2 regions of the Monashia sp. HAY1-11D genome follow, and region 2 is predicted to be linked to the other one. Evidence: riboswitches for the same ligand, from Rfam matches in the RefSeq annotation. Region 2 holds a riboswitch; the other holds the start of a gene.
What was found. Region 2 has a riboswitch for thiamine pyrophosphate ahead of AC1VM9_RS06080 (ECF transporter S component). Riboswitches for the same ligand answer to the same signal wherever they lie in the genome.
Positions count from the first base shown of each region.

Region 1: linked by a shared signal. The riboswitch ahead of thiE (thiamine phosphate synthase) and the one ahead of AC1VM9_RS06080 (ECF transporter S component) in region 2 are both predicted to bind thiamine pyrophosphate.

Region 1 is NZ_CP200320.1:4,307,677-4,321,929, reverse strand. Features, by position in the region: gene thiC (phosphomethylpyrimidine synthase ThiC) at 1-1,324, opposite strand, end outside; gene thiD (bifunctional hydroxymethylpyrimidine kinase/phosphomethylpyrimidine kinase) at 1,321-2,175, opposite strand; gene AC1VM9_RS19925 (thiamine phosphate synthase) at 2,172-2,840, opposite strand; gene AC1VM9_RS19920 (thiazole synthase) at 2,837-3,643, opposite strand; gene thiS (sulfur carrier protein ThiS) at 3,636-3,836, opposite strand; gene thiO (glycine oxidase ThiO) at 3,833-5,026, opposite strand; gene thiE (thiamine phosphate synthase) at 5,023-5,769, opposite strand; TPP riboswitch at 5,765-5,876, opposite strand; gene AC1VM9_RS19900 (GntR family transcriptional regulator) at 5,986-6,654, shown strand; gene AC1VM9_RS19895 (1-aminocyclopropane-1-carboxylate deaminase) at 6,723-7,742, shown strand; gene AC1VM9_RS19890 (glutamate-5-semialdehyde dehydrogenase) at 7,817-9,100, shown strand; gene AC1VM9_RS19885 (class I SAM-dependent methyltransferase) at 9,168-9,863, shown strand; gene AC1VM9_RS19880 (glycosyltransferase family 2 protein) at 9,848-10,948, opposite strand; gene AC1VM9_RS19875 (DUF402 domain-containing protein) at 11,046-11,687, shown strand; gene AC1VM9_RS19870 (transposase domain-containing protein) at 11,680-11,901, shown strand; gene nadD (nicotinate-nucleotide adenylyltransferase) at 11,904-12,518, shown strand; gene rsfS (ribosome silencing factor) at 12,515-12,922, shown strand; gene AC1VM9_RS19855 (histidine phosphatase family protein) at 12,919-13,581, shown strand; tRNA gene AC1VM9_RS19850 (tRNA-Ala) at 13,697-13,769, shown strand; gene AC1VM9_RS19845 (caspase family protein) at 13,869-14,253, opposite strand, start outside.
Region 2 is NZ_CP200320.1:1,292,758-1,307,010, reverse strand. Features, by position in the region: gene AC1VM9_RS06100 (DUF1918 domain-containing protein) at 1-152, opposite strand, end outside; gene AC1VM9_RS06095 (sensor histidine kinase) at 418-1,701, shown strand; gene AC1VM9_RS06090 (response regulator) at 1,698-2,411, shown strand; gene AC1VM9_RS06085 (DUF4235 domain-containing protein) at 2,430-2,894, opposite strand; TPP riboswitch at 2,960-3,075, shown strand; gene AC1VM9_RS06080 (ECF transporter S component) at 3,144-3,758, shown strand; gene AC1VM9_RS06075 (ATP-binding cassette domain-containing protein) at 3,767-6,124, shown strand; gene AC1VM9_RS06070 (hypothetical protein) at 6,226-6,723, shown strand; gene AC1VM9_RS06065 (histidine phosphatase family protein) at 6,725-7,321, shown strand; gene mptB (polyprenol phosphomannose-dependent alpha 1,6 mannosyltransferase MptB) at 7,314-9,086, shown strand; gene AC1VM9_RS06055 (hypothetical protein) at 9,120-9,692, shown strand; gene AC1VM9_RS06050 (pyridoxal phosphate-dependent aminotransferase) at 9,862-11,076, shown strand; gene AC1VM9_RS06045 (hypothetical protein) at 11,092-11,412, opposite strand; gene AC1VM9_RS06040 (hypothetical protein) at 11,428-11,865, shown strand; gene AC1VM9_RS06035 (LLM class flavin-dependent oxidoreductase) at 11,909-12,931, shown strand; gene AC1VM9_RS06030 (OsmC family protein) at 13,010-13,438, shown strand; gene AC1VM9_RS06025 (TetR/AcrR family transcriptional regulator) at 13,551-14,225, opposite strand.

The DNA.
Region 1 (14,253 bases), 3.0 Mb from region 2:
GGTTCGGCAGGCCGAGGTGCTCCTTCGGCGTGACGTAGCAGAGCATCGCCGTGCCGTGCCAGGCGATGTGCGCAGCGCCGATCGCCGAGGTGATGTGGTCGTACCCCGGTGCGACGTCGGTGGCGAGCGGGCCGAGGGTGTAGAACGGCGCACCGTGGCACCAGTCCTGCTGGAGGTCGACGTTCTCCTTGACGAGGTCGAGCGGCACGTGGCCCGGGCCCTCGACCATCACCTGGACGTCGTGGTCCCAGGCCCGCTCCGTCAGCTCGGCGAGGGTGCGCAGCTCGGACAGCTGGGCCTCGTCGTTGGCGTCGGCGGTGCAGCCGGGCCGCAGGCCGTCGCCGAGGCTGAAGGCGACGTCGTAGCGGGCGAGGATCTCGCACAGCTCGTCGAAGTGGGTGTAGAGGAAGTTCTCCTCGTGGTGGGCCAGGCACCAGCCGGCCATGATCGACCCGCCCCGGCTGACGATGCCCGTGATCCGACGGGCCGTGAGCGGCACGTAGCGCAGCAGGACGCCGGCGTGGACGGTCATGTAGTCGACACCCTGCTCGCACTGCTCGACGACCGTGTCGCGGAAGACCTCCCACGACAGCCGTGACGCGTCCCCGTCGACCTTCTCCAGGGCCTGGTAGATCGGCACGGTGCCGATCGGGACCGGGGAGTTGCGCACGACCCACTCGCGGGTCGTGTGGATGTCGTCGCCGGTCGACAGGTCCATGACGGTGTCCGCGCCCCACCGGGTGGCCCACGTCAGCTTCTCGACCTCCTCGGCCACCGAGCTCGTCACCGCGGAGTTGCCGATGTTCGCGTTGACCTTGACGAGGAAGGCCCGCCCGATGACCATCGGCTCGCTCTCCGGGTGGTTGACGTTGGCGGGGATGATCGCGCGTCCCGCGGCGACCTCGCTGCGGACGAGCTCGACGTCGCAGCGCTCGCGGGTGGCGACGAACTCCATCTCCTTGGTCACGACCCCTGCGCGGGCATAGGCCAGCTGGGTGACGCGGCGCCTTCCCTTGGCGCGCAGGGGGTTTCGACGCGTGCCGCGCCACTCGAGGGAGGCCGCGCCACGGCGCACGGCCGTGCGGCCGTCGTCGGCGAGGACTCGTTCCCTGCCGGTGTACTCCTCGGTGTCGCCGCGCTCGGCGATCCACCCGGCTCGCAGCGGCGGCAGGCCCTCCTCGGGCACGCTGCCGGGCCCCGACGTGTCGTAGAGGCGGAACGGGGGGTTGTCGCCGGACTGGGTCACCTCGGTGAACGGCACGGCCAGCCCGTGCGGCTCGCTGGGGACGTGCACCTTGGTGCGGGCGGGTCGGTGGGTCGTCATGGACGGGCTCCTCGCTGGGTGGTGGACGGGTGGGGGTGGGTCGTGGTGTGGGCGACGGGGCCGCGTCCCGCGCCGAGGCGCCAGGCCGCCGAGGCGAGCAGCGCGCGGCGCACGAAGGCCCGGGCGGACCCCACGGCGTCGGGGACGTCGGCGCCGCGGGCCAGGTGGGCAGCGGCGGCCGAGGCGAAGGTGCAGCCGGTGCCGTGGTCGTTGCGCGTCGGCAGCTCGGCGGAGCGCAGGACGTGGCTGCCGGACGCGTCGACGAGCACGTCGACGCGGTCCGTGCCTTCGCGGGAGGTGACGACGCCGCCGGTGACGACGACGGCCCGGCACCCGGTCGACTCCCGGAGGGCGCGGGCCTGCCGCGTCTGGCCGGCGACGTCCGTGGCGGGCCGGCAGCCCAGCAGGACGCCGGCCTCCTCGGTGTTCGGGGTGAGCAGCGTCGCGTGCGGCAGGAGCAGGTCGCGCAGGGCCGCCGGCACCCCGGGACCGGCCAGCGGGTCCCCGCTCGTCGCGACGAGCACGGGGTCGACGACGAGTCGAGGGAGGCGTCCGAGCGCCGCGAAGCCGGCCACTGCCGCCACGACGTCGACGGAGCCGAGCATCCCCACCTTGACCGCCGCCGGCGCCAGGTCGCGCAGGACCGCCTCGACCTGCGCGGCGACGACGTCGGCGGGCACCGCGTGCACCGCGTGCACCCCGGTCGTGTCCTGGACGGTGACGGCGGTGACGGCGCTCGCGCCGTGCACGCCGAGGGCGCCGAACGTCGCGAGGTCGGCCTGCAGGCCCGCGCCGCCACCGGAGTCCGAGCCGGCGACGGTCAGGGCGACGGGTGGCGTGGTGGACGTCATGGCGGGAACCCCCCTGAGGCAGAGACCGACTCGACGATGGCGCGGGTCGCGGCCGTCGGGTCGGCGGCGCGCATCACCGGGCCCATGACGGCGACGCCGTCGGCCCCCGCGTCGAGACAGGCGCCGGCGTTCGACGCGTCGACCCCGCCGAGGGCGAGGACGGCGGGCAGCGTGCGGCGGACGCGTCGGGCGGTGGTGAGGGCCGCGCGCAGCCCGGTGAGGCCGAGTGCCGGCCCGTAGCCGGGCTTGGACCGCGTCGGTGCCACCGGCGAGAGCGTCGCGAGGTCGAGCCAGTCGTCGGCTGCTCGCACGAGGTCGGACACCCGGTGGCAGGACCGGCCGACGAGCCGCGCCCCGGCCAGCTCGGGGTCGAGCTCGCGGACCCGGTCGACGTCGCGGCTGGGCAGGTGCACCCCCACCGTGTCGAGCGGCACGGTGAGGTCCGGTGGCAGGGGAGCGGCGACGAGGAGCCCGGCCTGCGCCTCGGCGCAGAGCGTCGCCACCGCCTCGACGAGCCGGGCCCGCTCGGGTGCCGGCAGGTCGCGCTCGCGGACGAGGACGCCGTCGGCGCCCCCGTCGAGCGCCAGCGCGACGACGTCGAGCACCGCGCGACCGGCGGGAACCTGGCTGCGGTCGGTGACGACGAGCACGCGTGGCGCGCTCACGCGCCGACCATTCCCTCGAGGGGCGAGGAGGCCCGGGCCAGGTGTCGCCGAGGGACCCGCCCGGCCAGCCGGGCCAGGCGCCCGGCCTCGACGGCGTGCCGCATCGCGGTGGCCATCGCGACCGGGTCCTCGGCCCGGGTCACCGCCGTGGCGAGCAGCACGGCGTCGCACCCGAGCTCCATCGCCAGCGCGGCGTCCGAGGCCGTGCCGATGCCGGCGTCGAGGACGACGGGCACGTCGACGGCGTCGCGGACCAGCTCGATCGCGTGGGGGTTGCGGATGCCGAGCCCGCTGCCGATCGGTGATCCGAGCGGCATGACCGCCGCACAGCCGACGTCGGCGAGCCGACGCGCCACGACCGGGTCGTCGTTCGTGTACGGCAGCACCGTGAAGCCGTCCCGGACGAGCTGCTCCGCCGCGTCGAGGAGCTCGACGACGTCGGGCAGCAGCGTCCGGTCGTCGGCGACGACCTCGAGCTTGACCCAGTCGGTGCCCAGGGCCTCACGGGCGAGCCGTGCCGTGAGCAGCGCCTCCCGGGCGGTGCGGCAGCCGGCCGTGTTGGGCAGCAGCCGGACCCCGGACGCGTCGAGGACGTCGAGCAGGCCGCCGGTCCCGCCCGGCGGCACGCGCCGCATCGCCACGGTGACCATCTCCGTCCCGGACGCGCGCACGGCGGCCGCGAGCACGTCGTGGCCCGTGGCTCCGCCGGTGCCGAGGACGAGCCTCGACCCGAACGTCGTTCCGCCCAGGACGAAGGGGTCTGCCGGGCCGGCCTGCGCGGCAACGGTTCCCACGTCAGCCACCTTGCAGGGCCGTGACCACCTCGACCCGGGAGCCCACCGGGACGACGGTGCGGGCCCACGCGGACCGCGGGACGACGACGTGGTCGACCGCGACCGCGACACCACGAGGTGGCACCCCGAGGTCCTCGACGAGGTCGTGGACGGTGGCGCCGGGGCGCACGAGGCGCTCCTCGCCGTTGACGTGGACGGTCACGCGTGCTCCTTCGGGTCGGGGGACGGGCAGAGTCGGACGGGGTCGAAGGCGAGGGCCGGCCGCGGGGGTGGGCGGCCGTCGACGTGGGCGGTGACCGTCTCGGCCGTCAGCGGCGCGAGCAGGACGCCGTCCCGACCGTGCCCGGCGGCCACGAGCAGCCCCTCGACGCAGGTCGGGCCCACGAGCGGGAGGTTGTCGGGCGTCGCCGGACGCAGCCGGGCCGTCGCCTCGCGGAAGTCCGCCTCCGCGAGCTCGGGCACGACGTCGACGGCGTCGTGCAGCAGGTCGTGGACGGCACCAGCGGTGACCGTGGTGTCCTCGCCGACGTCCTCGCTCGTGGCCCCGACGACCACCTCGCCGTCCGGTCGCGGTACGACGTACACCTCACGGCCGTGGACCGTGGCACGCACCGTGTGGCCCAGCACGTCGCCGGTGGTGCCCAGCCGGAGCACCTGGCCCTTGAGCGGGCGGACGGGGACGGGGTGGCCGAGGGAGCGGAGGGCGGCCGGTGCCGACCAGCCCGCCGCGACGACGACCACGTCGGCGTCGATGTCGACGTCTGCCGCGGCGCCGCCCGGGCCGAAGCCGGTCCCGACGGGACGTGCCGCGACGGCCCGTCCCTGGTGCAGCACCGGCTCCGCGGCCACGGGCAACACGGTGCCCCCGTGCGCCACGAACGCGTCTGCGAGCGCCGCGACGACGGCCCGCGGGTCGACGGCGGCCTCCTCGAGACGCAGGGCTCCCGTGACCCGTGGGCTCAGCGCCGGCTCGAGGCGGCGCGCCGCCCGCGCCGTGAGCCGCTCGGCCCGGCAGCCGCGCCGCTCGAGGAGGTGGGCATGACGGGCGAGGTGCGAGGCGTCGTCGGCGTCGAAGGCGACGAGGAGCGTCCCGCGCGGCGCGAGGTCGAGGGGTCGTCCGGCGTCACGGGCCAGCTGGTCGGCGAACTGGGGCCACGCCCGGGCCGAGACGAGCCCCGCGGACAGGAGGGCGTCCTGGCCGAAGACCGCCTCGCTCGCCGGCGCGACCATGCCGGCCGCCGCGTGGCTGGCGCCCGTGCCGAGGGCCGGGTCGAGCACGGTGACGACGTGGCCCCCTCGGGCGAGCCGCCACGCGCACGACAACCCGATGACCCCGCCGCCGAGGACGGCGACGCGCCGCGCGGGCGCCGGGTTCGGCTCCTCGGCCGTCACGACGCGGCGCCGGTCGACCCGTTCCCGACCGCCGACGCCAGGGGCGTCGACGGGTCGATCGGTGGTGGGGACCCGGACGGGAGGGGCGGGTTCGTGTCCGCGCCGGCCAGCGCCCGGAGGAGCCCCGCCAGGGACGCGGCCGGGTCGGCCGCGGTGATCAGTGCGCCCACGACCGCGACGCCGTGCGCCCCGGCCCCGAGCAGCGCGGGGACGCGGGACGCGTCGACGCCCCCGATCGCGACGACGGGCAGCCGGGTCGCGGCCGCGACGGCGGCGACGCCCGCCGGCCCGAGGGGGTCGGGCAGGCCGGGCTTGGTCGTCGTCGCGTACGCCGGGCCGACGCCCAGATAGGTGGCCCCCTCCGCCTCGGCGGCACGCGCGGTGGCCGCGTCGCGGGCCGTGGCGCCGACGACGAAGCCGGCCGGGACCAGCGCCCGCACCCGTGCGACCGGAAGGTCCGTGGCACCGAGGTGCACGCCGTCGGCGCCCGCGGCGAGTGCGACGTCGAGGCGGTCGTCGACGAGGACCAGGACGCCGGCCGGCCGGGCGACCGCGAGCACCCGGAGCGTCAGGTCGAGCGCGGCGCGGTCGGTCAGCTCCTTGGCGCGCACCTGGACGGCGAGCGACCGGGGCTCGGGGCAGGCCACGGCGGCCCGGACCTCGCGCATCGGGTCACGCCCGTCGCGGGTGTCGGTGAGGACGTGGAGCCGGGGGAGGTGCCCCGTCGGGTCGTGCGGCGTCATCGCGTCTCCTTGGTCCCTGCGCCGGCATGATCCGGATCAGGTGTGGACGGTCAGGGCCGCGTCAGCCCCCTCTCAGCCCGGTGCGCCGGACTCCCGTGAAGGACGTCACCCACCCTAGCCACCCGGTCGAGCGCCCGCGGTGCGGGGTCTCGGGTGGTGGACACGGCCGTAGGGCGCGGCGTTGACAGACCCCCTTGGCGATGTGCAATATATCGCATGCCCATTCCGGCCGAGGTCGTGCCACCGCGGCCGTTGCTGCGCGACGACGTGCACCGGCGCCTGCGCGACGCGATCGTCGACGGCACGTTGACGCCAGGGGAACAGCTGCGCGACCAGGAGCTCGCAGCGTGGCTGGGGGTGAGTCGCACCCCGGTCCGCGAGGCCCTGCTGCGGCTGGCCCAGGCCGGGCTCGTGCACGCCGCGCCGGGCCGCTCGACGACCGTCGCCGGCCTCGACGCGCGCGCCATCCGGGACGCGCAGGCTGTCGTCGCGTCGATGCACCGGCTCGCCGTCGAGCTCGCGGTGCCGCAGCTGGGCGCGGCCGACCTCGAGGCGATGCGTGCTGCGAACGAGCGCTTCGCCGACGCCCTGAGCCGCGGCGACGCCGACGCCGCCGTCGCCGCCGACGACGCGTTCCACGCCGTCACGGTGCGCGCCGCCGCCAACGCAGCCGTCGAGAGCGTCCTCGACCAGTTCACACCGGTCCTGCGCCGGCTCGAGCGGCTGCGCTTCGGCTCGCTGTCCGGACGGGCCTCGGTGGCGCTCCACGACCGCATCGTCGAGCTCTGCGCCGCCGGCGACGCGAGCGCCGCGGGACAGGCGGCTCACGAGACCTGGGAGACGCTGCGCCCGCTCATCGAGAGCCTCGAGTCCGAGAACGACTGAGCGCCAGAGCCTTCCATCCCTCGCTCGCACACGCGTCCGAGAACGCCCGCACCGCAAGGAGACCCACCATGTCGATCCACGACTTCGAGCGCTACCCGCTGACCTTCGGGCCGAGCCCGGTGCACCGGCTCGACCGCCTCACCACCCACCTGGGTGGCGCCGAGGTGTGGGCCAAGCGCGAGGACGTCAACAGCGGCCTCGCCTTCGGGGGCAACAAGACCCGCAAGCTCGAGTACATCGTCCCCGACGTGCTTGCCAGTGGTGCCGACACCCTCGTGTCGATCGGCGGCTACCAGAGCAACCACACGCGACAGGTGGCCGCGGTCGCCGCAAAGCTCGGCCTCCGGTGTCGTCTCGTCCAGGAGAGGTGGGTCGACTGGGACGACCCCGTCAACGACACCGTCGGCAACATCCTCCTGTCGCGGATCATGGGAGCCGACGTCCGGCTCGACCCGCACGGCTTCGACATCGGCATCCGGCCCTCGTGGGAGGAGGCCGTCGCCGAGGTCGAGGCGGCGGGTGGCACGCCGTACGCGATCCCCGCCGGCGCGTCCGAGCACCGCCTCGGCGGGCTCGGCTTCGCCGGCTGGGCCTACGAGGTGGCCGAGCAGGAGCGGGAGTTCGGTGTCTTCTTCGACACCATCGTCGTCTGCACCGTCACCGGCTCGACTCACGCGGGCATGGTGGCGGGCTTCGCCGCGCTGGAGGACGCCGGTGGCCGCCCGCGCCGGGTCATCGGCATCGACGCCTCCGCGACGCTCGAGAAGACCCGGGACCAGGTCGCGCGGATCGCCCGGCACACGGCCTCGCTCATCGGCCTGGAACGCGAGCTGCGCGACGACGAGCTGACCGTCCTGGCGGGCTGGGCCGGTGACCTCTACGGCGTCCCCGTCGAGTCGACCGTCGAGGCGATCCGGCTCTCGGGCCGTCTCGAGGGGATGATCCTCGACCCGGTCTACGAGGGGAAGTCGATGGCCGGCCTCGTCGACCTCGTGACCTCGGGGGAGATCCCGTCCGGGTCGACCGTCCTCTACGCGCACCTCGGGGGACAACCGGCCCTCAACGCCTACAGCGGCGTCTTCTCCTGACCCCCGCGCGGCGGCAGGTCCCACGTCGCGAAAGGCGTGCGTGGGACGCCGCCGGGCCGACCTACCCTTGGACCATGGAACGCACCATCGACCCCGCAGTCGTCGAGTACGTGACGCGGGTGGCCGAGGGCGCGCGTGTCGCGTCCCGCCGGCTCGCCCTCATGTCCCGCGCCGAGAAGGACGCCGCGCTGCTCGCGCTCGCGGACGCCGTCGACGCGGCCGCCCCGGCGATCGTCGCCGCCAACGCCGAGGACCTCGAGCGCGGGCGCGCGCAGGGCATGTCCGAGAGCCTCCAGGACCGCCTGCGCCTCGACGAGGAGCGGGTCGGCGCCGTGGCCCAGGCGCTGCGCGACGTCGCCGCGCTGCCGGACCCCGTCGGCGAGGTGGTCCGTGGCTCGACCCTCGCCAACGGGCTGCAGATCCGCCAGGTGCGGGTGCCGATGGGCGTCATCGGGATGATCTACGAGGCCCGGCCCAACGTCACCGTCGACGCCGCCGGGCTCGGCCTCAAGTCGGGCAACGCCGTCATCCTGCGCGGCGGGTCTGCCGCCGCCAGCAGCAACCACGCGCTCGTCGAGGCGCTGCGGGGTTCCCTTGCAGCCCAAGGCCTCCCGGCCGATGCCGTCAACCTCCTCGAGGAGGGCGGCCGCGACGCCGCGCGCGCTCTCATGACCGCCCGCGGCAAGGTCGACCTCGTCATCCCGCGCGGCGGTGCCGACCTCATCCAGACCGTCGTCACCGAGTCGACGGTGCCGGTCATCGAGACCGGCGTCGGGGTGTGCCACGTCTTCGTCGACCGGGCGGCCGACCTCGACAAGGCCCGGGCCATCACCCTCAACGCCAAGACGCACCGGCCGAGCGTCTGCAACGCGGCCGAGTCGCTGCTCGTGCACCGGGACGTCGCCGCGGATTTCCTGCCCAAGACGCTGACCGACCTCGCCGGCGCCGGCGTGCGCCTGCACGTCGGACCCGAGGTGACCGACTACGCCGAGGCGGCCGGCGCGGCCTACGACCTCGCCACCGAGGCCGACTTCGGCACCGAGTGGCACGGCCTCGAGATGAGCGTCGCTGTCGTCGAGGACCTCGACGAGGCCATGGACCGCATCCGCCGGTACGGGACCGGGCACACCGAGGCGATCGTCACCGAGGACCGGGGCGCCGCGCGGCGCTTCACGGCCGAGGTCGACGCAGCCGCCGTCATGGTCAACGCGAGCACGCGGTTCACCGACGGCGGCGAGTTCGGGTTCGGCGCCGAGATCGGCATCTCGACGCAGAAGCTGCACGCACGCGGGCCGATGGCCCTGCCCGAGCTGACGACGACCAAGTGGGTCGTCGAGGGGGACGGGCACGTGCGCTGACGCGGGTCGGGACCGTCCGGTGACCGCGCCGCGGCGCGCGCCGGCGCTGATGGCATGATGTGCCGTCATGGAAGGCACCGAGGTCCGCAAGCTCGCCGAGCTCGAGGACGAGCACTGGTGGTACCGCGAGCGGCGCCACCTGCTCGCGCGGGCCATCTCCGGTCTGACCCCCGGACGCGCCATCGACATCGGTGCGGCCGGTGGCGGCAACACCCGCGTCCTTCGCCGACACGGTTGGGACGCAGTCGCGTTGGAGTACGGCGCCGACGGTGCCGAGGTGGCCCACGAACGCGGGCTGGCCACCCTGCGGGGGGACGCGACCAACCTGCCGCTCGCCGACGACTCGCTCGACCTCGTCGTCGCCTTCGACGTCCTGGAGCACCTGCACGACGACGACGCCGCCGTCGCCGAGGTCCGGCGCGTGCTGCGACCCGGCGGCACCTACCTCGTCGCCGTCCCGGCCGACCCGCGGCTGTGGTCGAGCCACGACGTCGCCGTCGACCACGTCCGCCGCTACACCCGCGAGGGTCTGCTCGACCTGCTGGACCGGGGCGGCTTCGACGTGGCCGACGTGCGGTCGTGGAACGTCCTGCTGCGGCCGGTCGTCGCCATGCGCCGCCGCAACAGCTCCGGCTCGGACCTCGAGGACCTGCACCCCGTGGTCAACCTCGGGCTGCGCGCCATCATCACCGCCGAGCGGTACCTGCCGGTGGGCGGGCTGCCCGGCGTCAGCCTCCTCGTCCGGGCTCAGCCGCGCAGCTGACCCGCCTGGGCGGAGCTGCGGCCGTCGTCGACGGTCCGGACCGGCTCGGCGGCGCCCGCGGCGTGCTCGGCCGCCTCGGGGCCGCGGCCGACGATGTGGGCGTCGGTCGGCTGCGCCGGCAGGGGCGTGTCGGTCGGACCGTGACCGGCGGCGGAGGCCGTCATCGAGTCGTAGGCGATGAAGTAGGTCGGCCGGCTCTGCATCTGGGCGTACATCCGACCGATGTACTCGCCGAGGATGCCGACGCAGACCAGCTGCACGGCGCCGACGGCCGAGACGATGGCGACCGTCGAGGTCCAGCCGGCCACGGTGTGCCCCTGGGCGCGAGCCACCAGCGTGTAGATGAACAGCAGCACGGCGAGGACGGCACCGGCGAAGCCGGCGAAGGTCGCCACCCGCAGCGGGGCGGTGGAGAAGCCGGTCAGCGAGTCGAGCGACAGCTTGATCATCTTCATGAGCGGGTACTTCGAGTCACCCGCCGCGCGCTCCTCCCGCTTGTACTCGACGGTGTCGGACGGGAAGTTCAGCGCCGGGACGATGAAGCGCAGGACGCGGTTGTGCTCGGGCAGACCGTTGATGGCATCGACGGTGGCGCGCGACATGAGGCGGTAGTCCCCGGCGTCGGCGTGCGCGCTCGTCGGCGACATGACCTTGATGAGCCGGTAGAAGGACTGCGCCGACACGCGCTTGAACCACGTGTCCGTGGAGCGGTCGTTGCGCACGCCGTAGACGACGTCGACGCCGTCGTCCTTCGCCGCGGCGAGCATCTGGGGGATGATCTCCGGGGGGTCCTGCAGGTCGGCGTCGATCGTCACGACGTAGTCGCCACGGGCGCACACGAGCCCGGCCGAGATCGCGGCCTGGTGGCCCGCGTTCGCGCGCAGGCGCACGACGCGCAGCTGCGGCCACTCGCGGTGGTAGCGCTGCAGCAGCGCTGCGGTGAGGTCCTTGCTGCCGTCGTCGACCGCGACGACCTCGTACGGCGTGCCGAGTCCGTCGAGGATCGGACGCAGCCGCCGGACGAGCAAGGGGAGCACCTCCTCCTCGTTGTACATCGGGATGACGACGGACAGCTCGGGAACCATGCGAACAAGGGTACGGCCGCGGATGGGTGCTCCCTGTCACGCCGCTGTGCGCCGGCTGTCGCGCTCGGGCGGATGCGGCACTAGCGTGCGCGGGGTGATGCGTCCGACCGGTGCCCCCGGCAGCGAGAGCGGGCCCGACGGGCCGGCGGGCTCCGGCCTGCCGCCCGACGGGGTGGCCTCGGGCACCCCGGTCGCGGCCCGCTTCACCAAGTGGGGTGGGGGGCCACACTGGCAGTGGACCGGGCGCTACCTCGGCGCCGACGAGCACGGGCACTGGTGGTACGCACCGCCCGGCACCCGCTGCGTGCGGCCCGGCATGGACCTCCACGAGCCGTACGACTGGGTCTCGCTGGCCCCGAGGGGCCGCGGCTGGGCCGCGGGCTTCTACCCGGTCGAGAGGGACGTCGTCGTCTACGTCGACATGACGACGACGGCACGCTGGCAGCGCCGGGATCCGGCCCTCGACCACTGGGGCGAGGACGGTCCCGAGTGGGAGGTGACGATGGTCGACCTCGACCTCGACGTCGTCCTCACCCGCGAGGGGCACCTCTTCGTCGAGGACGAGGACGAGTTCGACGAGCACCGGGTCGCCCTCGGCTACCCGCCCGAGGTCGTGAGGCTCGCCGAGGCGAGCCGCGACGCCGTGCTCGCAGACGTCGGCCGTGGGGACGAGCCCTTCGGGTCCGTCGGCCACGCGTGGTTGCGCCGCGCCCGGACGATAGGCTGGCCCCATGTCTGATCGTGTTCTCGCCCTGGCCGCCGAGACGGAGGAGGCCACCCGCGAGCTTCCCATGCCGGTGATCGCCTACTTCATCATCGCCTTCACGCTGTTCCTCGTCGCCCTCGGCGTGACGTGGAGCTTCCGCAACACCGCCTACAAGGTGGGCCAGAGCCGCCAGCGCCAGCACGGCTCCCACGGCACGCCCGTCGACCCGAACGGACCGCACCACTGAGCATGCGCCTCGGCGTCATGGGTGGCACGTTCGACCCGATCCACCACGGCCACCTCGTCGCCGCCAGCGAGGTCCAGTCCCTCTTCGGTCTCGACGAGGTCGTCTTCGTCCCCACGGGGCAGCCCTGGCAGAAGGCCGACAAGGACGTCTCACCCGCCGAGGACCGTTACCTCATGACCGTCATCGCGACGGCGAGCAACCCCCGCTTCACCGTGAGCCGCGTCGACATCGACCGGCCCGGGCCGACGTACACGATCGACACCCTGCGCGACATCGCCGTCGAGCGACCGGACGACGAGCTGTTCTTCATCACCGGAGCCGACGCGCTCGCCGAGATCCTGTCGTGGAAGGACTCGGAGTCCCTCTGGGCACTCGCCCACTTCATCGGCGTGACCCGCCCCGGTCACGAGCTGTCCGACTCCGGCCTGCCCGAGGACCGGGTGACGCTCCAGGAGGTGCCGGCCATGGCCATCAGCTCCACCGACTGCCGCGCGCGCGTGGCCGCGGGCGAGCCGGTCTGGTACCTCGTGCCGGACGGCGTCGTCCAGTACATCAACAAGTACCGGCTCTATGCCGCGCAGACCGACCCCGTCGGTGCACCACAAGGAGACCAGTGACCGCAGCAGACCGTTCGCTCCAGCTCGCCAAGGCGGCCGCGGCCGCGGCCGAGGAGAAGATCGCCGAGAAGGTCGTCGCGATCGACGTCAGCGAGCAGATGCCGCTCACCGACGTCTTCGTCATCGCCTCGGCCGCCTCGGAGCGTCAGGTGGGCGCCATCGTCGACGAGGTCGAGGACCGCCTGCGCGAGCTCGGCAGCAAGCCGGTGCGCCGCGAGGGGGAGCGCGAGGGCCGCTGGGTCCTCATCGACTTCGGCGACATCATCGTGCACGTGCAGCACGAGGAGGAGCGCGAGTACTACGCCCTCGAGCGGCTCTGGAAGGACTGCCCCGAGATCGACCTGACGCGCGTCGACGCGCCGGCCCGGCCCGGGGACGGCGCCGCGTCCGACGACGAGGCGTGAGCGCCGCAGCGCCGGGCCGCCCGCGCCCGCGCCGCATCGTCCTGGTCCGGCACGCCGAGACGGTCGACAACGCCGCCCGCATCTGGCAGGGGCACAAGGACACCCCGCTGTCGGAGCGGGGGCTGGCCCAGGTGCGGGCCGCCGCGCCGCACCTGGCGGCGTACGAGCCGGCGCTCGTCGTCTCGAGCGACCTCCAGCGCGCCGCGTCGACGGCTGCGGCGATCGCCGCGCTGACCGGGCGCACCGTCCGGCTCGACGAGCGGCTCCGCGAGGTCCACGTCGGGCAGTGGCAGGGCCTGCACGCCGACGAGGTGCGCGAACGCTTCCCCGACGTCGTCGCCGCGTTGGACCGCGGGGAGGACGCCCCGCGCGGGGTCACGGGTGAGACGCGGGCCGACGTCGCCGCGCGCGCCGGTGCCGCGCTCCGCGAGGTGGCCGAGCAGCTGCGACCCGGCGAGACGGCCGTCGTCGTGGCGCACGGGGTGTCCGCGCGGGTCGCGGCGAGCGACCTCGTGGGCCTGGACCAGGACGTCGCCGACGCCGTGTTCCGGGGGCTCGACAACTGTCACTGGATCGAGCTCGTCGAGGTCGCCAAGAGCTTCTCGGAGCGTTCCCGGTGGCGGATCGGCGGCTGGAACCTCGGCCCCTGGACCGTCTGACCGGGTCGGCTGCGGACCCGGCCGGACCCGGTCCGGCGGTCCGTCACCGGATTTGGGATCGGGCCGAGGAACCCGCTATGGTTACGCAGTCGCCTCACGGAGACGACACCCGAAAGGGGCTGTGGCGCAGCTGGTAGCGCACCTCCATGGCATGGAGGGGGTCAGGGGTTCGAGTCCCCTCAGCTCCACACATCCAGAAGGACCGGACACGCTTTTCGTCCGGTCCTTCTGCATGTCCGAAGGACGCGAGGAACTCGGCAGGAGGCGGAGCGAAGCGAGCCGACGGCTCAGCGGCGCGGGCGGGTCGTGACGACGCGGACGGTGTCGGTGCGCCAGTCGGCCACCGAGCCGGTCCGGGCGGGCGTCGCCCGGCGGGTCCGGACGCTGCGCAGGACACCGTCGAGCGAGGTGCTCGGGTCGTTCGTGCCGGGGGCCACGGACGCGTCGAGCCCTCGCACGGTCGGGGCGGCCCCGGCCATGCCGGTCACCGGCACGGCGGCGACGTCGAGCTCGTCCTGCTCGAGGGTGCGGGGGTCGAACTCGAGGGTGCTGGTGACGAGCATCAGCACGTCGGTCACCGACACCGTGCCGGCCTCCCACAGGGCGTCGGACACCTGGCCGAGCAGGTCCACCGCCGTCGACTCGCCGGGGCCCAGGGCCACCGAACCAGCC
Region 2 (14,253 bases):
GGGTGGATCAGGCCGGTGTGGCCGTCGGACCACTCGACGACGTACGGTGGCCCGCCACCGTCGCCCTTGACCTCGCGGATCACGCCGACCCGCGTCGACTGGCCGACGTGCTCGGCCGCCATCGTGATGCGGTCACCCACCTTCGCGTCCATGGGCGCACCTCCTCGTGCCGTGCCTGTGTGCTCGTGGGCGGAGCCCGTGACCGGGTCCAGTCCCAGCACACCACCGCCGGGGGTCGCGCGGGAAGAGGTCCGCGCCGATCCGCGCCGATCCGCGCCGATCCGCGCCGGGTGACGTCATGGGCGACGTGACGGTCGGCGTCGACGCGTCCGTCCTCCCGGGGTCGCACCCGCGGGCCACACCGGTGCGACCACGGGCGGACGCCCCACGACGGCGTGCTCGCCTAGGCTCGGGCGCATGAGGGAGGGGTCCGTGTACGACTGGCTGCAGCGGCGCCCCCTCCTGCTCGACGTGCCGCTGGCCCTGCTCCTGTCGTTCGTCGCGGTGGCCGTGCTCGGCTCGGGCGCGGCCAGCCCCGTCTGGGCGCTCCTCGGCCTGCCGAACCTCGCCCTCGTGTGGCGCCGGAGCCGTCCGACGCTCGCCTTCACGGTCGTCTGCGTGGGCCTGGCGCTCCGCGTCGTCGTCGTCCGCGACCTCCTGCCGAGCGACACCGCGTTCCTCGTCGCCCTGTACTCGCTCGCGGCCCACGGGCGCCGGCGGCCGGTCCGGCTGGCCGGGCTGGGGGTCGCGGCGGTCGCCTCGGCGATCGCCGCGGTGCGCTTCACGGCCGAGTCGGTGACCCACCTCGAGGCACCCGCCGTCGCGTTCACGTTCGTCGCCTGCGCGACCGCCGCCCTGTCGGCCTGGACGCTCGGTGACCTCAAGCGCGCCCGGCTCCAGCGGCTCGCCGACCTCCAGGACCGGGCCGAACGCGTCGAGCGCGAGCGTGAGCAGGAGCTGCGCCTCGCCGCGCAGCAGGAGCGCGCGGCGATCGCCCGCGAGATGCACGACGTCGTCGCCCACGCCCTGTCCGTCATCGTCGTGCAGGCCGACGGTGCCGCCTACGCCGCGACGCGCCGGCCGGAGGGCGCCCTCGAGCAGGCGACCCGCACCCTGGTGACCATCGGCGCCACGGCACGCGACGCCCTCGGCGAGACCCGCCGCCTCGTCGGTGTGCTGCGCGACCCGGACTCGGGCGCGGAGCTCACCCCGACCGGTGGCCTCGACCAGCTCGACGACCTCGTCGCGGGCGTCCGGGCCGCCGGTGTCCCCGTCACCCTGAGCGTGCAGGGAACCGGCGCGCCACGCCCCGTCGCGCTCGACCTCGCCGCGTACCGCGTCGTGCAGGAAGGCCTGACCAACGTCATCAAGCACGCCGGGGCGGGCGCGCAGGCGCGCGTCGACGTCGTGCAGCAGCCCGGACGCCTCCGGGTGCGCGTCCGCGACGACGGGCGCGGCGCCGCGAGCCCGGACGACGGCCGCGGGCACGGACTGGCCGGCATGCGTGAGCGGGTCGCCGTGCACGACGGGACGCTCACGGCCGGGCCGCACCCGCACGGTGGGTTCGAGGTCCTCGCGACGCTGCCGCTACCGGCCGAGCCGTCGGCGGCCCGGCCGCTCCTCGGGCCCGTGGACCACACCGTGCCGATGGCGACCACGCCCACCGTCCCGACCCACCCCGCCGACGAGAGGGCCCGATGACCCCGCCGCGACCCCTCGACCCGACCGGCCCGGTGCGGGTCATGATCGTCGACGACCAGGCCCTCGTGCGCGCCGGCTTCCGCATGGTCCTCGACGCCGAGCCCGACGTCGAGGTCGTCGGCGAGGCGGGCGACGGCCAGGCCGCCCTCGACCTGCTCCCGGGCCGCGACGTCGACGTCGTGCTCATGGACGTCCGGATGCCCCGCCTCGACGGCATCGAGGCCACCCGTCGGATCGTCGACGCGGCCTCTGTCACCGGCGCATCCGGGCCGCGCGTGCTCGTCCTCACGACGTTCGACCTCGACGAGTACGTCCTGGCCGCGCTCCGTGCCGGCGCCGCCGGGTTCCTGCTCAAGGACGCCGGACCGGCCGAGCTGCTCGCCGCCATCCGGGCCGTGCGCACCGGCGACGCCGTCGTCGCGCCCGGCCCGACGCGTCGGCTCCTCGACCGCTTCCTGCCCGTCCTCGACGAGCCGGACCGCCGTGACGGGCTGGACCGGCTCGACGTCCTCACCGAGCGCGAGCGGGAGGTGCTCGAGGCCGTCGGCCGTGGCCTCAACAACGCCGAGATCGCCGCGTCGTTCTTCCTCGCCGAGGCGACCGTCAAGACGCACATCGGCCGGATCCTGGCGAAGCTGGGCCTGCGCGACCGCGTGCAGATGGTCGTGCTGGCCTACGAGACCGGCCTCGTCCGCGTCGGGGACGCGTAGGCCGGCCGGAGGTTCCGCTCAGCGGCCGCGGGTGGCCTTCTCGATGGCCTTCTGCGTCGCCTTCTCGGCCTTGGCCCGGGCCTTGGCCAGCTTCTTGGCGGCCTTCTTGTCCTTCGGCGCGACCTGGTCGTCCTCGAGCGCCTTGGGCAGGTGGCCGGTCGAGCGACGGTAGTACGTCGCCGCGCCGCGCTCGGCGGCGACCCGGGCGGCGGCCACGGCCATCGACGAGATCGCGGTGAAGAGGACGACGTCGCGGGTGCGCTCACGCTCGTAGTCGCCCTTGACCGGCACGTTGCGGCCCGTCGCGAGCTTCCAGCCCCTCTGCGCGGCGTCGGTGGCCACCTTGGTGGCGACGAGGGTGGCCCCCACGCTCAGCATCTTCCACGTGGCGTTGCCGGCGGCCGTGTGGTGGGTCCTCGCGTCGTCCGCCTTCGCGACCGCCCGCGAGGCCGCGCCCTTCGCCTTCTTCGCGCTCCGTGCCATGGCGTGACTGTACCCATGGCGTCAGGGGTAGAGTCACCCCCGACAACTGAACAGCACCACCCACACCCATACGACAGGGGAGCGCGAGACGCGCTGAGAGTGCGGCAGCCCCACGGCCGAGCCGCAGACCCTCGAACCTGCTCCGGTTAGCACCGGCGAAGGAAGTCGGTATCTCAGGTCACCCGCCGGCGTCACGACGCCGCGGCGTGCCCTCCCCGAGGTATCCATCGGAAACCCGGGAGCCACACCATGTCCAGCACCATCACCGCGAGCGGGCCGCTGACCCGCTGGCGCACCATCGACCTGCTCACCTGCGCCTTCCTCGCCGTCGCGTTCGGCGTCGCCTACTGGGCGTGGGGGCTGGTCTACGCCATCCCGTCCGACGCCGTCTCGGCCGGCTTCCCGCCGCTCGGCGCGCTCTTCAACTGGCCGTGGCTCGTCGCCGGCATCGTCGGGATGCTCGTCATCCGCCGCCCCGGCGCAGCCGTGTTCACCGAGCTGCTCGCCGCGGTCGTGTCTGCCCTCATCGGCACCCAGTGGGGCATCACCACCGTCGTCTCGGGCCTCGCGCAGGGCCTCGGCGTCGAGCTGGGCTTCGCCCTGTTCGGCTACACCGTCTACCGCTGGGCGCCGCTGCTCGTCGGCGGTTTCCTCGGCGGCGCCCTCGAGGCCGTCTACGAGTGGTACTCCTACTGGACCGACTGGGGCTGGGGCTACAAGGTGGCCTACCTGTTCCTCCTCGGTGGCTCGGTGGCCGTCTTCGGCTCGCTCCTCGCGGTCGGGCTGACGCGGCTGCTCGCGCGCGCCGGAGCGCTGTCGGCGTTCCCGCCGGGCCAGGAGGCGCGGGAGCGGACCGCGTCCTGAGGTCCCTCGTGCACCGCCCGTCCGGCGCCGTCCCCGCTGACCGGCCGACGCTCGATGCAGCGGCCCTCGATGCAGCGGCCCTCGACGCGGCTCCGGTCGGTGCCCGCGTCGAGGTCCGCGACCTGACCTGGCGTCCGTACGGGCGGGCGCGGCCGGTCCTCGAGCACCTCGACCTCACCGTCGAGCCCGGCGAGCGCGTCCTGCTCGCCGGGCCGAGCGGGTCGGGCAAGTCGACGCTGCTGCGCGCCGTCGCCGGGCTGCTGCTCACCGCCGACGCCGGTGAGCTGTCGGGCGAGGTGACCGTGGGGGGCCTTGCCCCTCAGGCGGTCCCGGGGTCGGTGGGCCTGGTCCTGCAGGACCCCGGCGCCGGCGTCGTGGCCTCGACGGTGGGTCGTGACGTCGCCTTCGGGCTCGAGAACGTGCGGCTGCCCCGCGACCGGATGCCGCCCCTGGTCGAGACGGCGCTCGACGAGGTCGGCCTGGCGATGCCGTGGTCGAGCCCGCCCTCGACGCTGAGCGGCGGGGAGTCGCAGCGCCTGGCCCTCGCGGGGGCGCTCGTCATGGAGCCGTCGGTGCTCCTGCTCGACGAGCCGACCGCGATGCTCGACGCCGACACGGCGGCGGGGGTGCGACGCGTCGTCGCCGACGTCGTGCAGCGCCGTGGCCTGACGCTCGTCGTCGTCGAGCACCGCCTCGACGGGTGGGTCCACCTCGTCGACCGCCTCGTCGTGCTCGGCTCCGACGGTGCCGTGGTCGCCGACGGCCCGCCAGGCCGAGTGCTGGAGCGTGAGGCGGAAGCCCTTGCCGCACAAGGTATCTGGGTGCCGGGCGCACGGGACCCCGAGCCGCTTTCGCTCGACCTGCCGGCCCTGCCCGGCGCCGCCGCCGGCGTCGTCCCCGACGGTGGCGTCGTCGCGGCGGCTGTCGGTGTCGGCGTCGAGCACCGCACCCGTCGGCTCGGCGAGCCGGCCCGGACCACCACCGCCGTCGTCGGGGCCGACCTCGAGGCGCACGCCGGGCGCACGCTGGCGCTCGTCGGGCCGAGCGGCGCCGGCAAGTCCTCGCTCATGACCGCCCTGGGCGGCCTCCTCGAGCCGGCCGCCGGACGCGTCGACGTGGCGCTGCCGCTCGTGCCGGGGGACGACGCCTCCCGGGCGCGGGTCGAGCCGCCGCACGCCTGGGCCTCGCCCGACCTCGCGCGCGTCGTGGCCTGGGTGCCGCAGCGGGCCGCGACCGCCGTCGTCGGCAGCACCGTCCGGGACGACGTGCTCACCACCCTGCGGGCGCTCGGAGCCGATCCGTCGGCGGCCGCCGCCCGCGCCGACGCGGTCCTCGACGCGCTCGGGCTCACCCACCTCGCGGGCGCCGACCCGCGCCGGCTCTCCGGTGGGGAGCAGCGTCGGCTGGCCATGGCCTCGGCCGTCGCCCACGGTCCGGCGCTGCTGCTCGCCGACGAGCCCACCGTCGGCCAGGACCGGCTCACGTGGGCGGCGGTCACCGGTGTCCTCGAGGCCGCCCGCCGGGAGGGCTCCGCCGTCGTCGTCACGACCCACGACCCCGGCGTCGTCGCCCGGGCCGACCGCGTCCGCACCGTCGGCCGACCCGAGCAGCCGCCGCCGGACCCCGTGCCCGAGCGGCGCACCCTCGTCGCCCGCGCCGGCCCCCTCGCCCTCGTCCTCGCCGCGCTGTGCGTCCTGCCGCTGCCGGCGCTGCTCGACACGTGGCGCCAGGGCCTCGCCGTCCTCGTCGTCGAGGGAGCGCTGGCCGCCCTCGCCCTCCTCGCGCCGGGGCAGGGGCGTCGTCCGGCCGGGCGCCTGCGCGGTGTCCTCGCCCGGCTCGCTCCCGCGGCGCTGGCCGTGGTCGGCGTCGCGTGGTCGGCCTGGCTGCTCGGTGGGCGCGACCTCGAGGTCGCGGCCGGTGCGGCGCTGCGCGTCCTCGCCCTCCTGGTGCCCTCGGCGGTCGTCGTCGGCGCCGTCGACCCGGACGCCCTCGGCGACCACCTCGCCCAGCGGCTGCGGCTGCCGGCCCGACCGGTCGTCGCCGCCACCGCGGCGCTCCAGCGGCTCCAGTCCTTCGACGTGCTCTGGGGCGAGCTGATGACGACGCGCCGGGTTCGTGGCGTCCGCGCCCGGTCGGGGCCCGTGGCGCGTGGCCGGGAGGCCGTCGTCGTCACCGGCGGGCTGCTCCTCGGCGCGCTCACGCAGGCGGCGGCGCTCGCGCTCGCCATGGACGCCCGCGGCTTCGCCGAGGCGCGCCGGCGCACGTGGGCGGGGCCCGCGCCGTGGCGGGCCGCCGACACGCTCGCGGTGCTCGCGGGCCTCGTCCTCATCGCGTCCGGCGTGGCCGCGCGCCTGCTCCTGCCCTGAACAGGGACGCGGGGCACAATGGGCGCGAACCGCGCCGGGTCGGGTCATCCGCCCTCCCGCGCCGCAGCCCCAGCCGCAGCACAGCAGGAAGAGGTGGACCCGTGCCGCGTCCCCGTCGTCTCGTCCCGAGGTCGCTCGCGGGCGCCGTCCCGCTGGTGCTCGTGGCCGCCGTCCTGGGGGCCTGCGGCCAGCCGACGCCGTCGGACCCCGACGACAGCCTCGCCCCGACCGTGAGCGTCGCCGTCCAGCCGACGATCCTGCCCGACACGGCAACCACCACCGACGACCCGACACCGTCCGCCGCGGGCGACGGCGGCCTCTTCGACGCCGGCTCGAGCCTCAGCGGCGTCCGGTGCGCGCCTGGCGCCGGCGACGTGTGGGACCTCACCGGGACGCTGAAGAACCCCGACACGGAGCAGCACACCTTCACCGTGGCCGTCTTCATCGTCAAGACCGCCGACGGCTCGGAGGTCGTCAGCAAGGAGGTCGACGTCCCGCTCCAGGCGGGCCAGAGCGCCCCCGTGTCGGTCGAGAGGTTCTGGACCGGCCCGAAGAAGGGCGTCGAGTGCCTGACCGGCGTCACCGTCAAGGACCAGTGACGTGCGGCTCTTCCTCGTGCGCCACGGCCAGACCCACGCCAACGTCGCCCGCCAGCTCGACACCGCGGTGCCGGGCCTCGACCTCACCGACGAGGGACGGGCCCAGGCCCACGCCCTGGCCCAGCGCCTCCGCGGCGAGGACCTCGCCGCCATCTACACCTCCGACCTCGTGCGCACGCAGCAGACCGCCGCACCCCTGGCTGCCGAGCTCGGCCTCGAGATGGTCGTCCTGCCCGGCCTGCGCGAGATCCAGGCCGGGGACTGGGAGATGTCCACCGAGTGGCAGCCGTACGTCGACGCCCTCGTGAGGTGGCGCGAGGATCCCTTCCACGTCATCCCGGGCGGCGAGAGCGGCGCCGAGTTCCTCGCCCGCTACGACGCCGCCATCGCGCGCATCGTCGCCGACGGCCACGAGTCGGCGCTCGCCGTGAGCCACGGTGCCGCGATGCGCGTCTGGTGCGCGGCCTCCCTCGGCCTGCCCGGGTCGTTCTTCGACGACCGTCGCGTCGACAACACCCACGTCGTCACCCTCGAGGGTGACCCGGACGCCGGCTGGCGCCTCCTCGCGTGGGGCGACGAGCCGGTCACGCATGGCTGACGCGTCCCGGCCCACCGCGCCGCAGCGGTCCCGCGCCGGGTGGGTCCGCGACGTGGGGGCGCGCCTCGTGAGCGACGACCCCGACCGCGTGGCCTCCCTGGCCGCGGCCTCGCGGCGCCTCCGACCCGGCCGCTGGCGGTGGGCCGGGGTGGCGTCGTCCGTCGCGCTCGCCGCCGCCTCGTGGGGGGCCGGCTCCCGCCCGTCGCTCAACCGCGGCGTGCTCTGGCCGGGCGTGCGGTGGTGGCGTGACACCGGCGGCTCACCGCTGCTCGCGAGCGTCGCGCTGCTCGCCATGGCGGGGCTGGTCGTCGCGTGGTGGCGGCTGCGGTGGGCGCGCGTCACGGTCGGCTGGTGGCAGACCACGGCGGCGCTGTGGTTCGTCCCGCTCGTCGCGTCCGTGCCGCTCTACAGCCGCGACCTCTACTCGTACGCGGCGCAGGGCCTGCTGTGGTCGGAGGGACTGAGCCCGTACGACCACACCGTGCGCGAGCTCGACTCGGACTGGCGGCTCTCGACGGCACCGACCTGGCTCGACACCCCGACGCCGTACGGCCCGGTGTGGCTGCTCCTCGCCCGCGGGGTGGCGTCCGTGTCCGGCGGTCACCTGTGGGTGGCGCTGCTCCTGCTCCGGCTGCTCGCCGTCGCGGGCGTGGTGGTCATCGGCTGGGCCGTGCCCGACCTCGCGCGGCGCCTCGGCACCGACCCCGCCCGCGCCACCTGGCTCGCCGTCGCCTGCCCGCTCGTCGGCGCGCACTTCGTCGGCGGGGCGCACAACGACGCCCTCATGGTCGCCGCGGTGCTCGGCGGGCTCGCGCTCGCCCTGCCCGGGCGGTTCGTGGCCGCGTGCGTCGTCGTCGCGCTGGGGGCGATGGTCAAGGTGACCGCGGTCGTCGCGCTGCCGTTCGTGGCGCTGCTCTGGGCGCGGCGCACGTTGCGCCGCTCCGGTCGCAGCGGGCCGCTGCGCTGGCCGGGCATCGTCCGCGCCGGGCTCCTCACGCTGCTCGTCGCGGGCGCCGCGATGGCGGTCGGCGGCCTGGCCACCCGGCTCGGGTTCGCGTGGCTGGACCCGGGTGGCACGCCCGGTCGCAACGAGCAGTGGACGTCGCTGCCCACCGGCGTCGGCATCGCCGTGCAGGCCCTCGGCACCGTCCTCGGACAGCCGGGCTGGCGCGAGCCCGCCATCGACGCCGCCCGGACCGTGGCCCTCGTCGTGCTCGCGGTCCTGCTCGTCCTCGTGTGGCTCGGGGCCGCCAAGCCGCCCGTGCCCACCTCGTCGACCGGGCCCGCCGGACGCCGGGCCTCGGGTCGACGTGGCCGCCGGGCTGCGTCCGACGACACCGCCCGCGTCGTGCGCTCCCTCGGCTGGGGAATGCTGGCCGTCGTCGTGCTCGCCCCCGTCTTCCTTCCCTGGTACCTCCTGTGGGTGCTGCCGGTGCTCGCCGTGGCGCTGGGTCCGTCGCCGGTCCCGTCGCCGGCCCCGTCACCGGTCCCGTCGCCCGCGCGCGCCGAGAAGCCGCTCGCCGTCCTCGCCACCGTCGTGTGCTTCATGACGCTGCCGGAGGGCTACAGCCTCGGCCTGACGACCACGGTCGTGGGGGTGCCGCTCGACCTCGTCGCGCTCGTCGTGCTCATCGTGCTCGCCGGCCGCGCGGCCCGACGCCTCGACCCACCCCTGCACGACCTGTCCCGGCCCCTGCTCCGGCCGGCCAACCGGCCAAGGGCCGATGTCCGGTTACGGAATGGAGACATTCGGAGCCGGTCCTGACGCCGTGGGGGACTGCTGTCCCACACTGTGCCGGTGAGCGACTCCGGCTTCGTCGACGAGGTCCCCGGACCGACGCGGCCACGACTGGGCGGACCGACCCAGCGCAGTCGTCCGCCCACGGCCCGAGCGCGGCCCGGCTCGGACGACGGGCCGCCGCACGGCCGGCACCGACCGGGACCGGCGGGCATCGTGTTCGTCGTCCTGCTGCTCGCGTTCGTCGGCGTCGCCGGCTGGGCCTGGACCTCGCGCGTGCACGCCGACGACCTCGCCGCCTGGACCGCACTGGGCGAGACGGTCACCGAGATGGACCGCCTCCTGACGCCTCAGGGCCACGGCGAGGCCCCGCCGTGCCACGGCTCCGACGACGGCGTCCTGACCCGCACCTACCCGCCCTCGACCGGCCCCGCGGCCTCGCAGGTCGTCGGCTACCTCGAGCAGAAGGGGTGGGTCGCGTCGGCCCCGACGCCGCCGGCCCTCGCGCACCTGACCCACACCGTCGGCGGACGCGCCCTGACCATCGACCTCGTCGCGCCGAGCATGGACCAGCTCGTCACGACGCTGACCGGCCGCAGCCCCGCCTCGGCCTTCGGCTGCCTCGGCCGCTGACCGCGTCCCGACGGGCCGCACGTGCGGCCCCGGCGCGACCCGGGGCGGCCGTCCACCGCCCGGACAGCCGTGTCCACGCCTCGGGACACGGGCCGACGTGACCGACGCGACGTGCCACATGGTGGGAATCTGCCGGGAACCCGCGTCCGGCGGTGCGACCCTAGGTCGCATGCGCGCGGTGAGCCAGAGCAAGAAGCTGCAGGACGTCTGCTACGAGATCCGCGGACCCGTGCTCGCCGAGGCCAAGCGGCTCGAGGAGGAGGGCCACCGCATCCTCAAGCTCAACATCGGCAACCCCGCGCCGTTCGGCTTCGAGGCGCCCGAGGACATCCTCGTCGACGTCATCCAGGAGCTGCCGCGAGCGCAGGGCTACAGCGACAGCAAGGGCATCCTGTCGGCGCGGCGGGCCATCGTGCAGCACTACGAGGTGCGCGAGTTCCCGCACCTCGGCGTCGAGGACATCTACCTCGGCAACGGTGTCAGCGAGCTCATCGTCATGGCGATGCAGGGGCTGCTCGACAACGGTGACGAGGTGCTCATCCCGGCGCCGGACTACCCGCTGTGGACCGCGGCGGCGAGCCTCGCCGGCGGCCGGCCGGTGCACTACGTGTGCGACGAGCAGGCCGGGTGGGCGCCCGACCTCGACGACATCCGCAGCAAGGTGACCGACCGCACCAAGGCGATCGTCGTCATCAACCCGAACAACCCGACCGGCGCCGTCTACCCGCGCGACGTGCTCGAGGGCATCGTCCAGGTGGCCCGCGAGCACGAGCTCATCGTCATGGCCGACGAGATCTACGACAAGATCCTCTACGACGGCGCGACGCACACCTCGATCGCCGGGCTCGCGCCGGACCTGCTCTGCCTCACGTTCAACGGACTGTCCAAGGCCTACCGCGTCGCCGGCTTCCGGTCCGGGTGGCTGGCCATCACCGGCCCCAAGGAGCACGCCCGCAGCTACCTCGAGGGCCTCGACATCCTCGCCAACATGCGGCTGTGCGCCAACGTGCCGGCCCAGCACGCCATCCAGGTGGCGCTCGGCGGCTACCAGTCGATCAACGAGCTGATCCTGCCGGGGGGTCGCCTCCTCGAGCAGCGCAACATCGCCTGGGAGATGCTCAACCAGATCGACGGGATCTCCTGCACCAAGCCCCAGGGCGCCCTCTACCTCTTCCCGCGCCTGGACCCGGCGGTCCACGACATCCGCGACGACGAGAAGTTCGCGCTCGACCTGCTGCGCGAGCAGCACCTGCTCGTCGTGCACGGCACCGGGTTCAACTGGGCCACGCCCGACCACTTCCGGCTCGTCTTCCTGCCCCGGGTCGAGGACCTCGAGGAGGCCGTCGGCCGGCTCGCCAAGTTCCTGTCGACGTACTCGCAGTGACGGCTCCGGCGGACCTCAGCGCGAGGTGACCCACCACTTGAGCAGCAGCCCGAGCACGACACCCCACACGACCGTCGTCAGCAGCCCGAGGCCGATGCCGAGGAGTGCGCGGCCGCGTCCGTTCGGCTCGCGTCGGGCCAGGCTCAGCCCGCCGAGGGCGAGCGCGAGCAGCTGCGGCACGAAGAGGAAGCCGACGACGACGCCGGCGAGTCCCGCGGCGACCGAACCCCCCGCGAGGGGCGTGTCGGACAGGAGCCCGCGGCGGGGCGCGTCCTCGGCGTCGGCGCCCTCGACGTCGCGGGCCCGCGTGTCGTCGGGACGATCCGCGTCGGTCACGCGTTCAGCCTAACGATGGACACCGTGACCCGGCCGCGACGCCGTGCCCACCTTCTGCCCTCGACCGCGACCGCGGCCGCGGTCGTGGCCGTTGCCGTGGGGACGCTCGGTGCCTGCGGCAGCGACGCGCCGACGCTGCAGGACCTTCCGCCCGACATCGCTCGCGCCCGCCCGGGGATCACCCAGGAGGAGGCGCGCTTCGTCCTCGACGCCCGCAACCGTGGTGTGACGATCACGGCCGCGACGCTCGAGGACGACCTCCAGACGGGGACGACGACGTGCTGGGCGCTGAAGAACGGCGGGGTCACCCTGCGGCAGATCGCCGTGGACGACGCGGGCAAGGCGCTCGGCAACACCGGCGACGCGCTTCGCACCAAAGAGCTCATGGCCGCGGGCGTCAATGCCTTCTGCCCCGACCACGGCGACGAGATCATCCAGCTCGGCCTGCCGTGACCCGGACGGAATACCCCGACCGGGCCGGTCGGTTGGCACCCTCGTGAGCTCCTCCCGCACCGCGCCGACCGCCCAGCTGAACATCCTCGACCTCGTCCCCGTCGCGGAGGGCGGGACGGCCGGTGCGGCCATTGCGGCGACCGTGGACCTCGCGCGGCACGCCGAGAAGTGGGGCTACCAGCGGTACTGGATGGCCGAGCACCACAACATGCGCGGCGTGGCCTCGAGCTCGACGGCGGTGCTCATCGGCCACGTCGCGGACCACACCGAGACCATCCGCGTCGGGGCCGGCGGCATCATGCTGCCCAACCACGCGCCGTACGTCGTCGCCGAACAGTTCGGGACCCTCGCCACCATGCACCCCGGCAGGATCGACCTCGGACTCGGCCGTGCGCCCGGGACCGACCCCTTCACGACCCGCGCGCTGCGCCGCAACGAGGCCGCGGCGATGAACTTCGCCGGCGAGGTCGAGGAGCTGCTCGGCTACCTCGGCGACCCCGACCCCGACGCCAAGGTGCGCGCGGTCCCCGGCGAGGGCACCCACGTCCCGGTCTGGATCCTCGGCTCGAGCCACGGCGGCGCCCAGGTGGCGGCCGCGCTCGGCCTGCCGTACTCGTTCGCGTCGCACTTCGCGCCGGCCGCGCTCATGAGCGCGCTCGAGGTGTACCGCAGCCGGTTCGTGCCCTCGACGCTGCCCGGCGGGCTCGACGCGCCGCGCACCATGGCCGGGATGAACGTCATGGTCGCCGACACCCAGGCCGAGGCAGAGCGCCTCTACACCAGCGTCCTGGCCCGGTTCCACAGCATCGTCACCGGCCGCCGCGGCGGCGTCACCAAGCCGGTCGGGGACATCGACAGCCTGCTGTCGCAGTGGAGCCCGGCCGAACGGCAGGCCGTCCTCGACATGACACGGGTGTCACTGGTCGGCACGCCGGACACCGTCCGCGATGGTCTGGCTGGCTTCGTCGAGGCCACCGGCGTCGACGAGGTGGTCGTGACGTGCGGCGCCTACGACCCGGCCGACCGGCTGCGCACCTTCGAGCTGCTCGCGGACGCCTGGCTCTGAGCACCCGAGCTGCCGACGCCCGGGCCCGCCCGCGGACCCGACCCCTGCCGTCCCACGACCTCTGAGAGGCTGCACCCCATGACCGAGAGAGACCCCAAGGACCTGCGCCGCGTCACCCTGACCCGCGACAGCGTCGGCCGCTACACCGTGCGCAACGACCGCGGCGGCTCGATCACCGTCAGCTCCGGCACCGAGGAGCTCTCGCCGGTCGAGCTGCTCCTCGCCGGCATCGCCGGCTGCACGGCCGTCGACGTCGACACCGTGACGACCCGTCGGGCCGAGCCGGACCGGTTCGAGGTCGAGGTGACCGCCGACAAGGTCAAGGACGAGAACGGCAACCACCTGCAGGACATCGAGGTGCGCTTCCGGGTCCGCTTCCCCGACGGCGACGGCGGCGACGCCGCGCGCGAGATGCTGCCGCGGCTCGTCCAGCGCTCGCACGACGAGTGGTGCACCGTGAGCCGCACGGTCGAGCTCGGACAGCAGGTCACGACCAGGATCGAGTGACCGGCCCGACCGGCCGCCGACCCGGCTCCGGTCGGGCGATCTGCACCCGGTCCGCTGACAGGTCGCCGGACTGAACCGCGTCGGCCGGCCCGAGCCCGGGTCGCCGTGCCGATCAAGGGGCGACGGGTTCCGTCGCGTCGCCGCTCGCCTCGGGGGTCAGCCCGAGACCGAGGTCGACCATCGTCACGAGGCGCGGTGCGAGCTCGGCGATGGCGCTCGGAGGCAGGTCACGCAGCGGACCCTCGAGGGCGAGCATCGCCATGCCGTGCACGGCCGACCACGCGAGCAGCTCGGCTCCGGGCCGCTGCGCCTCGGACAGGACGCCGGTGTCGACCATGGCGTCGAGCGACTCCGCGAGGAGCTGGAACGGGGTGCGCCCGGCGCGGCCGGCGGCCTCGGGGGAGGCGGCGCGGGACAGGTCGACGGGCACCGCGAAGGCCGTGCGGAACAGCCCGGGCTCGTCCATCGCGAAGCGGAGGTAGCCGACGCCGACGGCGCGGAAGCGGGCGCGGGCCCGGGCCCCGGCGTCGAGGCCGTCGCCGACGGCGTCCATCGTGTCGCTGATGACGTCGGCGGCGCGGGCCTGGGCGAGCGACACCACGTGGCCGAGAAGGGCGTCGCGGTCGGCGAAGTGCCGGTAGGCGGCGTTGGCCGAGACACCGACCCGGCGCGTCGCCTCCCGGAGCACGACCGCGTCCGGGCCACCCTCCTGCGCGAGCTCGAGACCGGCGTCGAGGAGGGCGCGGCGCAGGTCCCCGTGGTGGTAGGTCGCCCGCGCGGTGCTCACCGACCCATTCTGGACCGATCGTTGCGCC